3 regions of the Arthrobacter sp. 05N429 genome follow, and region 2 is predicted to be linked to each of the others. Evidence: riboswitches for the same ligand, from Rfam matches in the RefSeq annotation. Region 2 holds a riboswitch; each other region holds the start of a gene.

Region 1 (4,254 bases), on a different contig from region 2:
TTCGAGCTGCTGCGCTATCTCATGGAGAACCCAAAACGAGTCGTGAGCAAAGCCCAGATCCTGGACCGGGTCTGGGACTACGACTTCGGCGGGCAGGCCAACATCGTGGAGCTCTATATCTCTTACCTCCGCAAGAAGGTCGACGCCACTCACCCGCCCATGATCCACACGGTGCGCGGCGCCGGCTATGTCCTGAAGCCGGCGGACTGATCCGTGCCCGAACCCTCCGGCACTGCCAGCCGCTTCACTATCAGGTGGCGCGACCCGTCCACGTGGCACCTGCGCACCCGGCTTGTCCTCGTCGCCATGGCGCTGCTCGTGGCGATCTGCGGAGCCGTAGGAATTGTCAGTTATGCCTCGATGGACCTCTTCCTGACCCGGCAACTGGACACGCAGCTGCAACAGGCCTCGGACCGTGTCCGCGATTTTGGCCGCGCCGGCGGCCGCTCCGATCCCCTTGAGGCACGCGGCCAGGGAGTCGGCACCCTGAACGCCAGGATCGTGGACGATTCGGTCCGCAGCGCCGGTTTTCTCGCGGAGGACGCCACCCGCAAGTCACTCACCGCCGAAGACGACGAGATCCTCCTGAAGCTCTCCCCCCGCGACCAGCCGGTCAACCGGATCCTGTCCGCCGGCTCCTACCGGCTGGTGGCTGCGAAGGCCCAGAACGGTGACGTGATGGTGACCGGACTCCCGCTTGCGGAGAAGCAGAACACGCTGGCCTCCCTGGTCTGGACAACGGTGGTCGTATCCGCCGGCGGCCTCGTAGTGATCGGCCTGGCCGGGACGGCGCTGATCCGCCGGACCATGAAGCCGCTGGATCAGCTCTCCGAGGTGGCGACGCAGGTCTCCCGCCTCCCGCTCGACGCCGGAGAAGTGGGACTTGCCGTACGGGTTCCGGCGTCGGCAGCCCATCCGGGAACCGAGGTGGGCAGCGTTGGCCATGCCCTGAACCTGATGCTGGACAACGTCTCCAATGCCCTCGAAGCCCGGCAGGAGAGCGAGATGAAGGTGCGCCAGTTCGTGGCGGATGCCTCGCATGAATTGCGCACGCCCCTGACCGCCATCCGCGGCTACACCGAGCTAATGCGGATGACCGAGCACTTCACCCCCGACGGGCAGAAGTCCCTGGCCCGTGTGCAGAGCCAGTCCGAGCGGATGACCACCCTGGTGGAGGACCTGCTCCTGCTCGCCCGGCTGGATGAGGGCCAGCCGCTCAAGCTCAGCGACGTGGACCTCACCCAGCTGGCCGTGGAGACGGTGAGCGACGAGAAGGTGATGGCCCCGGACCGCGTCTGGCAGTTGGAGCTCCCCGAAGAGCCTGTGGTGGTTCGCGGAGACGCCACCCAACTCCACCAGGTGCTGGCCAATCTGCTCTCCAACGCCCGCAAGCACACGGGGCCCGGAACGACTGTAGTGACCGGCGTAGGGCGCACCCCGGACGGGAGTGCCGTGGTGACGGTGACCGACAACGGGCCCGGGATCGCCCCCGAGTTTGTGGGCCGCGTCTTTGCGCGCTTCACCCGGGCGGATGCTTCCCGGAAGAACCCGGTGCCGGTGACGACGCCCGCAGCCGTCCGGCGGCCCTTGCCGCACCTGCCGCTGCGCCCACCCCGGTCTCCGTCCGCCGCGAGTGCTTCCACGGGGCCGCCTCCCCCGACTTCCGCCGAGGGAACCAGCGGGCTGGGACTCTCGATCGTGCAGTCGATTGTTGAGGCTCATGGGGGGACGGTCAGTGTGACGTCGGTGCCCGGCCGGACCCAGTTTGTGGTGCGGCTGCCCGCGCCAAACCCGGCCCAGGCGGCGCATCCGGCGGCGCAAGCCGCCACACCGTCGTCGTGATCTCCGTTACCTAAATGTGACTTAAGCTGCCTGGTCCTGTACGGTTTTTAGGGTGTGGCCATCACTGACGCCGCACATCCGGATGCACGCCAAACTCTGCCGCCTCCCGGATTCCGCTGCACCAGGCAGAGGCGGGGGACCCAGAGTTCCCGGGCATTTGCAGATCTTGCACCCTTGGGGTGAAGCCGACACGTGAGATTCCGTGCGGCCGGATGACCTCATCCGAACCCGACAGCTAACTCCGCAGGCGTTGAGAGGCGATCATGACTGAATTCAAGCCAAAAACGCGCCCTGATGGCGTTACGAAGAAGACCCGCTCCGAGGTGTCGCGCCACCGCGCTGAACCGGCCAAGCCCGCTTCAGCCCTGTCCCGGTTTGCCCAGAACTTCGGCACCACCGGCCGCCGCGCGGCCGTTGTTGCCGCCGCCTGCGCGGTCCTCGTGGGGGTCGGCGCCGCCGGGCATGCCTCCGAGACGGCTGCCCGCAATGCCACCGCGGGCACGTCCACGGAAGCAGCCACCACGGCGGATCCCCTGACCCACCTCGATTTTGAGCGCGTCCGGGTCGACAACCAGGCCACCATCCCCACCGGCGACGTCGCGGCACAGTCCACCGAGATCGAGCCTGCCGAAGCACCGGCCCCGGCAGCTGCCCCGGCTCCCGCACCGGCACCCGCGCCCGAGCCGGCACCGGCGCCCGCCCCCGTTGCCATCGACGACCCGGCCGGCGCGCAGGCCTACGCAGCCAGCCAGCTGGGATCCCACGGCTGGGCGGCAGACCAGATGCAGTGCCTCACGAAGCTCTGGACCAAGGAGTCTGACTGGAAGACGACGGCCACCAACAAGAGCAGCGGCGCCTACGGCGTGGTCCAGTCCCTGCCGGCCGAGAAGATGGCCAGCGCGGGCGCTGATTACCGGACCAACTACCGGACCCAGATCAACTGGGGCCTGAAGTACGTCAAGGACCGCTACGGCTCACCGTGTGGCGCCCTGAACTTCCACTACGCCCACAACTGGTACTAAACACCAGAATGTCGGACTCAGCTGAGGCCCCGGATCCCACTGGATCCGGGGCCTTAGCTCTGCCGGCGACAGCCCGCGGGAACCGCCGAGCCGTGGCCGGACGGTTCGGCTTAGGGCGCGTCTAGCCGTTGGGACGGTTGGGCAGGTACTGCACCGCCCATTTATTGCCGTCGGGATCGGCGAAGTAGACGAAGTGCCCCCAGTCCTGGACATCGACGTCGCTGACATCCACGCCGTTGTCCTTGAGCTGCCGGTGGGCGGCCTGAATGTCGCTGACCACCAGCTGCAGGCTGGGGGCGGTGCCGGGCGGAGCGTCGTTGAGCCCCTCGCCTATGGCGATCGAGCAGCCGGAACCCGGCGGGGTCAGCTGGACAAAACGGATGCCGTCCATGGGCCGCTCGTCGTAGTCGGCGTTGAAACCGACCTTATTGACGTAAAAATCCTTGGCACGGTCCACGTCGGACACGGGGACAAAGACAAGCTCAAGTTTCCAGTCCATGGGGCACAGGCTAGTCCCGGACAGCGATTTGCGGTAGGGCAATCCCAAGCGCGTGAACCCGCCGAGACGGCGGGTCTAAACCCGGCGGCTGGTTAGCCGGCCACGCCGTAGAGGCGGTCGCCGGCGTCGCCCAGGCCCGGGACGATGTAGGACTTCTCGTTGAGCTTCTCGTCGATGGAGGCGAGCACGATCGTCACGTTGGCGTCGGAGAGCTCTTCTTCCAGCTTCGCGAGGCCTTCCGGGGCGGCCAGCAGGCAGATGCAGGTGACGTCGGAGGCGCCGCGCTTGAAGAGGAACTTGATGGCCTCGCGCAGTGTGCCGCCGGTGGCGAGCATGGGGTCCAGGACAAAGATCTGGCGGTCGGTGAGGTCCTCGGGGAGACGCTCGGCATACGTGATGATGTCCAGGGTCTCTTCATCCCGGGCCATGCCCAGGAAACCGACCTCGGCGGTGGGGACAAGCTTGGTCATGCCCTCGAGCATGCCGAGTCCCGCCCGCAGGATGGGGACCACCAGCGGGGTGGGCTTGGTGAAAGCGGTGCCGATCGTGGTGCTGACAGGGGTCTCAATGGTGACCGGTTCGGTGCGGACTTCGCGGGTGGCCTCGTACGCCAGGAGCGTGACCAGTTCCTCGGTGAGCTGGCGGAAGACCGGGGACGGGGTGTTCTTGTCCCGCAGAACGGTGAGCTTATGGGCGACCAGCGGGTGGTCCACAACGAAAGTGCGCATGGGTCAAAACTATCACCCGGCGGCTGGTGGCCCGCCCGTGGGACCGCGGGCGCCGACGTCGTCCTTACCGCCGGACCGGCCGTCTTTGCCGGTGCCGCTGCCGGTCACCCCGTCGCCGTCTTTGAGGTGCGCGGGGTGGTCGAACGTGGGCGCGGGACCTGCT
Region 2 (4,254 bases):
TTTCATCCTGGCTCTTCACCGCTTGCCTCCAAGGTCGAATTCTGCTGGGGAGCCCCGGGCCGGGTGGCCGGCTCATGGCTGTCGCGGCCATGGCTGTCGGGCGGAACGGTTACCCCTAATGCGGACGCATCGTCCCAGGTATCCACATCATCCGTAGACCCCCCGGGGACGCTGACTTCCCGCACCTCCAGACTAGCAAGAAGGGCGAACACCGAGGCGTTTTCGAGTGTGCCGAGCTGCCCGGCTTCACGGGCACACCGTTGTAGCGCAGCCGTGCCATATAAACCCACCAGCGGTTGGCGACGCCCGTCGGCGGCCACTGCCATCAGCCCGCCAGCCGGAGGAGCTTCCTCTGCCGCTTCCAGCAGGGCCCGGACAGCGGCGCCCGCCCGGGGCATGTCACAGGCCAGGACAAGGGTGAACGGCACTGTTGGCCGGGGGCGGCCGGCCACATCGCGGTGCCTTTCCAGTGCGGAGAGGCCTGCAGCGATGGCTGCGGCCGGTCCGGCAAAGGGCGGGTCCTCCCGGCAACTCAGCACGCCTTCCGGCAACGTTCCCGGGTCCGGCCCGACGACGGCGACTGCCGCCGCGCCCCGCGCGGCCTGCAGGGCGCGATCAAGGAGGGTGGCGCCGTCGTGCATCAGCCCCGACTTGGGCACGCCTCCCAGCCGGGAGGACCGGCCCCCGGAAAGGATGACTGCATCGAATTCCACCGGCCCAGCCTAGCGCGCTCCGGCGCGGACGCCGCGTCGCAAACATCAGGCACCGGCCGGCAGGCGGTGAGGTCGGTCCCGAAGGTCAGCCGCCGGCGCCGTTTCAGGCGGCAGATTCCGGCAGCAGGAACGGGTCCCAGGCCGGGGTGGGCTTCTCCAGTTCCTTGATCTGCCAGGTTGTGCCCTTGGGGGGCGCGGGGCTGAAGCTGAGCTTCCATCCCATTTCGCCCGGCGTGTGGTCGCCTTTGGCGTTGTTACAGCGCAGGCAAGCAGCAACGAGGTTTTCCCAGGAATCCGCACCACCCCTGGATTTGGGCTGGACATGATCGATGGTGTGGGCAGCCTTGCCGCAATAGGCGCAACGGTGCCCGTCCCGGCGGAGCACGCCGCGGCGGCTGACGGTCGTCAGGGTGTTGTACCGGGGCCTGATATAGCGATTCAGCAGAATCACCGAGGGCCGGCCCAGGACGTCCTGCGGTCCAACGACGGGATCGTCGCCTTCCGCCACGACACTGGCCTTTCCAGTCAGCACAAGGACGAGCGCCCGGCGGAAGGTCACAACCGCCAGCGGTTCATATCCAGCATTCAGAACGAGAGTGCGCATCCGCATACCTCTTCACGGCCGCACCCGCCAGGGGCACGAGGGCCGGCTGCCCTCTGCATGGTCGGGCTATGGATCGACAAAACAAGAGTAAACACCGAGGTGCCGTTTCACCGAATCTTTTTTTGCCGGCCGCGGCCCGTGTCGGCTGAAGTTCACGTTGCGGCAACGCAAAGGACCCCTGCCGAATGGCAGGGGTCCTTTGCGTAAAAAGCTGTTGTCCTTAGCCGCCGACGCGGATGAAGACCGGGCCGGAGCCGACGTTCACGGTCTGGAGGGAAGTGGTCCCACCGTTCCAGCCGCCGTGAACTGCCATGCCGTTGCCGACGTAAACAGCGATGTGGGCCATGCCCGCGCCACCGTTCTGGTAGTACGCGAGGTCGCCCGGCTGTGCCTCGGCGGCGCTCACGGTGCGGCCGAGGGACAGGTAACCTGCCGGCCAGCCGTGGTAGTTGATGCCCGCAGCAGCCAGCGCGTTCGTGGCGAGTGCGGTGCAGTCCTGGCCAACGCCGATCTGGGCGTAGGCGGCAGCGGCGATCGTGGCGCCCATGCCGCTGGCGACGCCGGCCGGAGCCTTGGTGCCGGCCACGGAAGCGGTGGCCGCGGCGCCGACCTTGGTGCCTGCGGTCTTGGCAGTGGGCGTTTCCTGGACCTTCACGACGGGCTTCGCCTTGACGGGGGCCGCAATGGTGGCGACTTCGGTCTTGTCGTAAGCGATCGAGATGCTGGAAGCAGCCGAGATCGTCGCGGGGGCGGCGGACTGGACTTCGAGCGTCGAAGCGGAGGTGGACTCGCGCTGGACGTTGGCCTCAGCAGCGTTGGCTGCGATACCGCTGGTCAGGACGAGGCCGGAAGCAGCAGCGATGACTGCGGCCTGGCGGCCCATGCCACCGGCGTTGTCTCCGACAGCCTTGGCAATAACAGCCAGCGAGTTGGTCTTGGTGACCTCGGCGCGGTGCCGTGCGATTGCACGAGTAGTCATTAAGTTCTCTCTTTCGTGATCCTGTGGCCGCGCTTTTCAGGCGCGTGCTGAGGACGCTCCGGCATCTTGGGGGTACGCCGGATCGCCCCGAAATGGGTTACTTAGCGAAGGGTGTACTGCGAAGACGCGCCAAAAGCGGGAACTGCATGCAGGTGCATGGCCTGCGGGCCGGACTCAGCAGAGATTGAGGCGGCGGTGTGAGATCCGTTCCGGGCGCCGGCAAGGGCAACCGAGGAGTCGGATTTCAGCGGGCTCGTAAGAGCCGCGCAAGCGCGGTGACGCGCAGCATTGTGGCGTGAAGACACGAAAGTAGCCTCTCCCAATGCCTGCGAGGTGAGCTGTCGGATTCGGATGGGAGTCACCCGGCCGCGCTGCTTCCTGGGAAGCTTTGCGACTTAACCCCAAGGCCTTCTTTCGAAGGCCAAAATTGGTTCCCCCGCCCCTGCCAGACGATGTAATGCGAACGGACCTTGAGCGGTGGCAGAGCTAGGCAATCCACTCAAGAGCGCCAACTTCGGAAAAGTTGGCGTAGGTCAAACTTACAACAGTTGGGACTCAATGTCACATTCGGATCACGGCGTGTCACAAGAATGCGAGAGCGTCCGATCAGCTTTGTTACAGCCAGCCGGTCGGGTCGACAACTTCGCCGTTGACCATGACCTCGAAGTGAAGGTGGCAGCCCGTGGAGGCGCCGGTGGTGCCGCTCATGGCCACGACTTCGCCGCGGGAGACCTGCTGGCCAACCTTGACGGTGTCTGAGGACAAGTGGTTGTAGGTGGTCTCCAGGCCGTTGCCATGGTCGATCACCACGCGGTTGCCGCCGCCGTAAGGGTGCCAGCCGGTGAACGTCACGGTGCCACTGGCAGCAGCCAGGACCGCCGTGCCGCACTGTGCCGAATAGTCCTGGCCACGGTGGAACTCGCCGGAGCCGCCAGTAATGGGGCTGACGCGATATCCAAAGGGCGACGCTGTTTTCAACTGGGCCAGCGGCGCCCCTAGGCTCCCGGCGGAGGCCGCGCGGGTAATCGAACCGACCGACTGGGCGCTCAGCAACTGCTTGAGCTTTCCGTCCGGGTCACCCTGGGTGGTGACGGCGGTCCGGTTGAAGTCGATTTTGGCCTCGTCAGCCGTCACATCAGGCTGGACTGCGGCCGAGATGGATCCCGTGGCCCCCGTGTTGGTGGCCATAACGGGGCCCGTGGCGGGGACGGTAACAGTGAGGACCAGGCCCGTAGCGGCGAGTGCAATGCCGGCCTTTTGCCCCACGCCGCTGGCGGCGGCAAAGTCTGTTACCTGGCGGAACGGGCTGCGGCGGCCCCTGCGTTCGTCACGGTGCGCGTCACGTGGGCGGTCTGCCAGGACGGCGACGGCCGGACGCGGCTCCGGAGCGGGACCGGTCGCACGACGGCGGCCCCTGGCGGTCTGGGTGGTCAAGAACGGTTCCTCTCTGGAGAGCCTGCGAAGTTAGCTGTCGGATTCGGGTCAGAGAGATCAAAGACCCGGTCCGCCGTGGCAGGCGTCCAGACACAGAGGCATCCAAAGAGTCCCTCGGTGGTGTGTGCTTGCCGCTGACGGACTTCACCCCAAGGCTGATTAACAGCCGGAAGTGGTTCCCCCGCCCCTGCCAGAAGGTGACTCTGCTACTGATCCGCTGGCAGAGCTCGGCTTCGGATCAGGTAACGCTTTGGTATCGGTACTAGTGATCAACTATAGGCGATTAAGCCTTGCAGAGATAAATCCGTTATCGAACCTGTGCACAACTCATGGGTCGTCCGATGAGCAGTCGGTTAGGTCCTGTTAACCGACGGTAACAAAGACGTGGGCCGCAACCTCGGGCGGGAGTTCCAGGGCGCCTTCGATATCCGGTACCCGGACGGAGATGTACTCCCCCACCCGTTCCAGCGCCACCAGGGCGCCGGGCCGGATGCCGCCTTCGTCGAGCTGGACGAGCAGTTCCG
Region 3 (4,254 bases), on a different contig from region 2:
CAGCGCAACGGCCAGATCCGTCTGGTCACGGCCTGGAGCAAGCCCCCGCTTGCCTGGTATGCGGCGGTCCTGGAAACGGCCGCCGGCGAAATCGTGGCAGAGGATTCCCCGCAAGGAATCGCGGAAACCCTGCAGGCCGACGCCCTGAAATCGGCCGAGGACGCGGGAGTCGAAGCCACCGGGCAGGTCGTTCACAACGATTCACCGGCAGCAGCAGTGGTCGACGCCGCCAAGGATGCGGATCTGGTGGTGGTCGGCTTCCGCGGGCACGGCGGATTTCCCGGCTTGCACCTGGGCTCAGTCGCCACCCAGATCATCAGCCACGCACCGTGTCCGGTCCTCGTCGTCCGGCCCAAAGCCGCCTGAAGCCCGGACCGTCGTCGTCCGCAGTTGCTTGTGCCACCGGGGCCCGGGCGAACAATGGCCTGCCTGCCGGGGGAGTCTTCAGCAACCGTTGAAAGGGCGCGGGGGAGCGCCTACGATGTGGCCACAACCCCATTCTGGGGACCACCTCCGGGACCTGCCGTCAAAAGTGTCTTTGACACACTTTGCGTTGCCCGAGTCCTGGATATGACAGGACGGTAAGGGTCATGACCAAATATCTGTTCGAAGCGAACTACGTGGGCGAGGGCATCAAGGGCCTCATGCGCGAAGGGGGAACGAAGCGCCGTGATGCGCTCGTCGACGCCCTCAAATCCGTGGGAGGATCGCTCGAATGCTTCTACTACGCCTTCGGGGAGCGGGACGTGCTGGGGGTCTTCGAGGTCCCGGCGCCGGCCGATGCCGCCGCGCTTTCTCTCATGATCAATTCATCCGGTTCTGTGAACGTGCGCCTGAAGCCGCTTCTGACGCCGGAGGATCTTGACGATGCGGCGAAGAAGACGCCGACTTACCGGCCCCCCGGGCAGTAGGACACCGGGCCAGGCCGACACCGGACTCCGCTGCCCTGCGGCTACTAGTGGAATCGACGGGGGCAGTTCGGCGCCGGCCTGCAGGGGATCCAGTCGCGCCGCCGGATGCGAAAGAATGGCCCCATGAGTGATGCCGGCGACTTCATCGACCTTGCGCTCCAGCGCGAGTCGTCGTGGGGCCGCGCCGAGGAGTCCGAGGCCAGGCATGGAAGTGGCCACCGGTACTACGGCGCATCCGTCGGAGCCGTGCGCGGAACTGTCCGCGATGCCCTCCGGCGCTATCCGGGGCTCACGCACGATGACGTCACGGCGCTTAGCTCCGAGTTGTGGCAGGTGCCGGTCTTCGAACGCCGCCTCGCCGCCGTCGTCCTCCTGCAATCGAGCGTCCGGCTGCTGACCAACACGGACCTGACGCGGATCGAGGGCTTCGTCCGGAGCGCACAGCTGAGCGCCCTGGTGGACCCGCTCGCCACCGACGTCGTCGGCCCCCTGATCGCGGGTCTCGACGTCGTCGGCAGGGTCCGCGCGGACAGCGTTCTGGACCGCTGGGTGAGGGATCCTGACGGCTGGTTGCGACGCGCCGCCCTGATGGCCGGGCACGGGCCCGAGCTGGAATCTGACCGCCCTTAACGCCCGGGGAAAATTCCCTAGCTTCCCGGCCGGCGCTCCACCACGGCATAGGCTTTTTCGTCGAAGAACTCCCAGTCGGTGACCACCATGAAACCCAACGCGTCCACGCGGTCGTTGAGGACGTGGACATCGAAGCCGCCGTCACGGGGCTCAGCGTCCCAGGTGGAGACGTGGACCTCCCCGTTTTCCAGTACCAGCAGCTCGGTGTTGACGTTGAAGTCCTCCGGCGGTTCATTGCTCAGCTGGCAGATGGCAACGCAGTGCGTGTTGACGTCGGGATTGTTCATTTGGGGCCTCCGCTTCTGGGAACGGTGATGCCATTATCGTATTCCCGAATCGGCGTCTGGCGTGGGGAAAGACCGCCCGCAACCCCTTCCTGCCGTTACCTCAATGTGACATGCCGTGATCATTCCGTTACCGTTGTTAGGTGCCTGTTGTTTCCGAGACGGGCTCTCCCCAGCCGATTGCCTAACTCTGCCGCGGCCGTGGGGATAACTCGCAGCAACGTCCGGCAGAGACGGGGAAACCACTTTTGACCCACTGTTCGTCAGGGGTCTTGGGGTGAAGCCGCACGGCCCGCAATGATCGGGCCCGAGTGCGGCCGGGTGCCTCCCATCCGAATCCGACAGCTCACCTCGCAGGCATTGGGAGAGGCTCCTTTTAATGACTTTCAGCAATACCCATGCGCCCAAGCGCGCCGATCTTCGCAGCAAACGCCGTACCGCCGGGACCATCGGCCGCCAGGCCGCAGTTCTCGTCGCCGCTTCCGGAATGGTGCTTAGCGGCGCCATGGCCGCCAACGCAGCCGATGCGCCGGCCGAGCGCGGCGCCGCCCCGGCGTCGTCCGTTGACGTCAAGGGCCAGGTCGGTGCACCGGTCATGGCGGACTCCGCTGTCCAGATCACTTTCGAGCGCCCCGCCGTTGAAACGGCACCGGCCCCCGTGGTCGAGGCCCCCAAGCCCGCGGCCGCTCCGAAGGCCCCGGCAGCACCGGCCCCCGCCGCTCCCGCCGCCAAGGCGACGGTGAAGGTCCAGTCGACCCCCGCCCCCGCCGCTGCCCCGGCAGCAGGTGGAGTCAACGCCACACTGCTGTCCATGGCATACGGCCAGATCGGCATCACCCAGGACTGCACCGCCATGGTGGAGAAGGCCCTGAACGCTGCCGGCATCCCGGTCGGCAACATCGGCCCGACGGCCTTCCTGAAGTACGGCCAGGTCGTAGCCACTCCGCAGCCAGGTGACATCATCGTCCAGTCCGGCCACGTTGCCATCTACGCCGGCAACGGCCAGGCAATCAGCGGCGGCATGAACGGCGTCAACGCCACCATGGCGCACCCGCTGTCCTGGCTGACCGCCACCGGTCCCGTGACGTTCGTCCGCGCCGGCTAAGCAGTACCGCAAACAGCACGCAGAAGACCGGTCGATCGGTTGCCTTGGGGGCAGCGGATCACCGGTCTTTTGCGTGCGCGGTGTCCGGCTCGGCCGCGTACCGCAGCAGAACTACGCCGTTCCCGAAGGTGCGGCTCTCCAGCAGCCGGAGCGACGTCAGGGCATCCGTCTCCTTGAAAAGGGGGGTGCCGCGACCAATCAGAACCGGATGGACGTAGATCCGGTACTCGTCGATCAGGCCGAGCCGCCTGAACGCCGCCGAAAGGTTGGCGCCGCCCAGTGCGAGGTCGCCGCCGGGCTGGTCCTTGAGTTTCACGACGTCCTCGACGACCACGTCGCCCACCACCTCGGTATTCCAGCCGGCCTTCGCAAGGGTCCCGGAGTAGACGATCTTGGGCATGTCCCGCCAGATTCCGGCGAACTCGCTCTCGGGGGCAGAGTTCGAGGGGTCCTGGTCCGCCGTCGGCCAATACTCGGCCATCATCTCGTAGGTGACCCGGCCGTCCAGAAAGCCGCCCATCGTCCGGAGCAAGTCGTTGAAGTGGGTGTGCAGTTCCTCATCGACCCGATGCCAGCTCAGGTCCTGGTCCGGGCCCTCGATGAATCCGTCCAGGGACACTTGCATCATCAGAATGACCTTGCGCATCGCGGGCTCCTTCAATGGGCTGCAGGGGTTCCAGCGTACGACGCCGGGCGCGGACGCGGCGGGGGGATACTGCCCGAGGCCGGGCGGCAGCATATTGCCGGATTGGCCATCCCTGCGTCGGACGCGGGGCAAATGGCATCGGCTGACACAGACGCCCTCCGGGCACCGAACCTTGCGTTCAGGCCGTGCCCGGGGCAGAATGCATTAGATTTATAGCCGCACCGCGGTTCTTTACTTTCGAAGGAAGAGTATGCCTGCGAACCTGCCTGTGGCGCTTACGCACTTTGCGCTGCCCCCGATGTGCCGGCGGTGAGGCCGGGTGGATTCCTGGGGGCCAGGCCGGCATTACAGCAGCGGCCGACACACACATGAGACCACCGAGGGTGCGGGGCAGCGTGTGCTCCGGCGCCTTGGCGGGATCCGCCCACAGTTCCTGATCGTGCTGGTGACGGTCCTCGCCCTGATCTCGGCCGTGGGCGTTTACGCCACCGTCCAGTCCCGGGTATCGGTCGACGCCGGCGCTCCGCAGGCAGCGACCGAATCCGCCACTGCGGGTGCCGCTGGAGCGGCCGACGCACGGTCCGCCACCGGCGGGGCGCCGTCGGCAGCGTCACCGTCACCGCCGGATTCGACGCCGTCCCCGACGCCCGCCGCCGTCGTTCCTCCCAAGAGCTTCAT

What was found. A riboswitch is a leader RNA that binds a small molecule or an ion and turns the genes downstream of it on or off. The one in region 2 is predicted to bind cyclic di-AMP.
Region 1: linked by a shared signal. The riboswitch ahead of AC1DF4_RS14215 (aggregation-promoting factor C-terminal-like domain-containing protein) and the one ahead of AC1DF4_RS14675 (NlpC/P60 family protein) in region 2 are both predicted to bind cyclic di-AMP.
Region 3: linked by a shared signal. The riboswitch ahead of AC1DF4_RS07135 (hypothetical protein) and the one ahead of AC1DF4_RS14675 (NlpC/P60 family protein) in region 2 are both predicted to bind cyclic di-AMP.

Annotation. Positions count from the first base shown of each region.
Region 1 is NZ_JBFTMQ010000008.1:43,966-48,219, reverse strand. Features, by position in the region: gene AC1DF4_RS14225 (response regulator transcription factor) at 1-210, shown strand, start outside; gene AC1DF4_RS14220 (sensor histidine kinase) at 214-1,842, shown strand; cyclic di-AMP (ydaO/yuaA leader) riboswitch at 1,947-2,107, shown strand; gene AC1DF4_RS14215 (aggregation-promoting factor C-terminal-like domain-containing protein) at 2,106-2,864, shown strand; gene AC1DF4_RS14210 (glyoxalase superfamily protein) at 2,986-3,363, opposite strand; gene upp (uracil phosphoribosyltransferase) at 3,456-4,091, opposite strand; gene AC1DF4_RS14200 (phosphatase PAP2 family protein) at 4,104-4,254, opposite strand, start outside.
Region 2 is NZ_JBFTMQ010000009.1:23,199-27,452, reverse strand. Features, by position in the region: gene AC1DF4_RS14690 (DUF6457 domain-containing protein) at 1-19, opposite strand, end outside; gene mobA (molybdenum cofactor guanylyltransferase) at 3-713, opposite strand; gene AC1DF4_RS14680 (HNH endonuclease) at 817-1,317, opposite strand; gene AC1DF4_RS14675 (NlpC/P60 family protein) at 1,538-2,296, opposite strand; cyclic di-AMP (ydaO/yuaA leader) riboswitch at 2,606-2,775, opposite strand; gene AC1DF4_RS14670 (M23 family metallopeptidase) at 2,912-3,730, opposite strand; cyclic di-AMP (ydaO/yuaA leader) riboswitch at 3,735-3,948, opposite strand; gene AC1DF4_RS14665 (iron-dependent transcriptional repressor DtxR) at 4,094-4,254, opposite strand, start outside.
Region 3 is NZ_JBFTMQ010000003.1:37,616-41,869, forward strand. Features, by position in the region: gene AC1DF4_RS07115 (universal stress protein) at 1-366, shown strand, start outside; gene AC1DF4_RS07120 (GYD domain-containing protein) at 591-911, shown strand; gene AC1DF4_RS07125 (DNA alkylation repair protein) at 1,035-1,541, shown strand; gene AC1DF4_RS07130 (hypothetical protein) at 1,559-1,828, opposite strand; cyclic di-AMP (ydaO/yuaA leader) riboswitch at 2,029-2,199, shown strand; gene AC1DF4_RS07135 (hypothetical protein) at 2,205-2,930, shown strand; gene AC1DF4_RS07140 (dihydrofolate reductase family protein) at 2,989-3,576, opposite strand; gene AC1DF4_RS07145 (serine hydrolase) at 3,974-4,254, shown strand, end outside.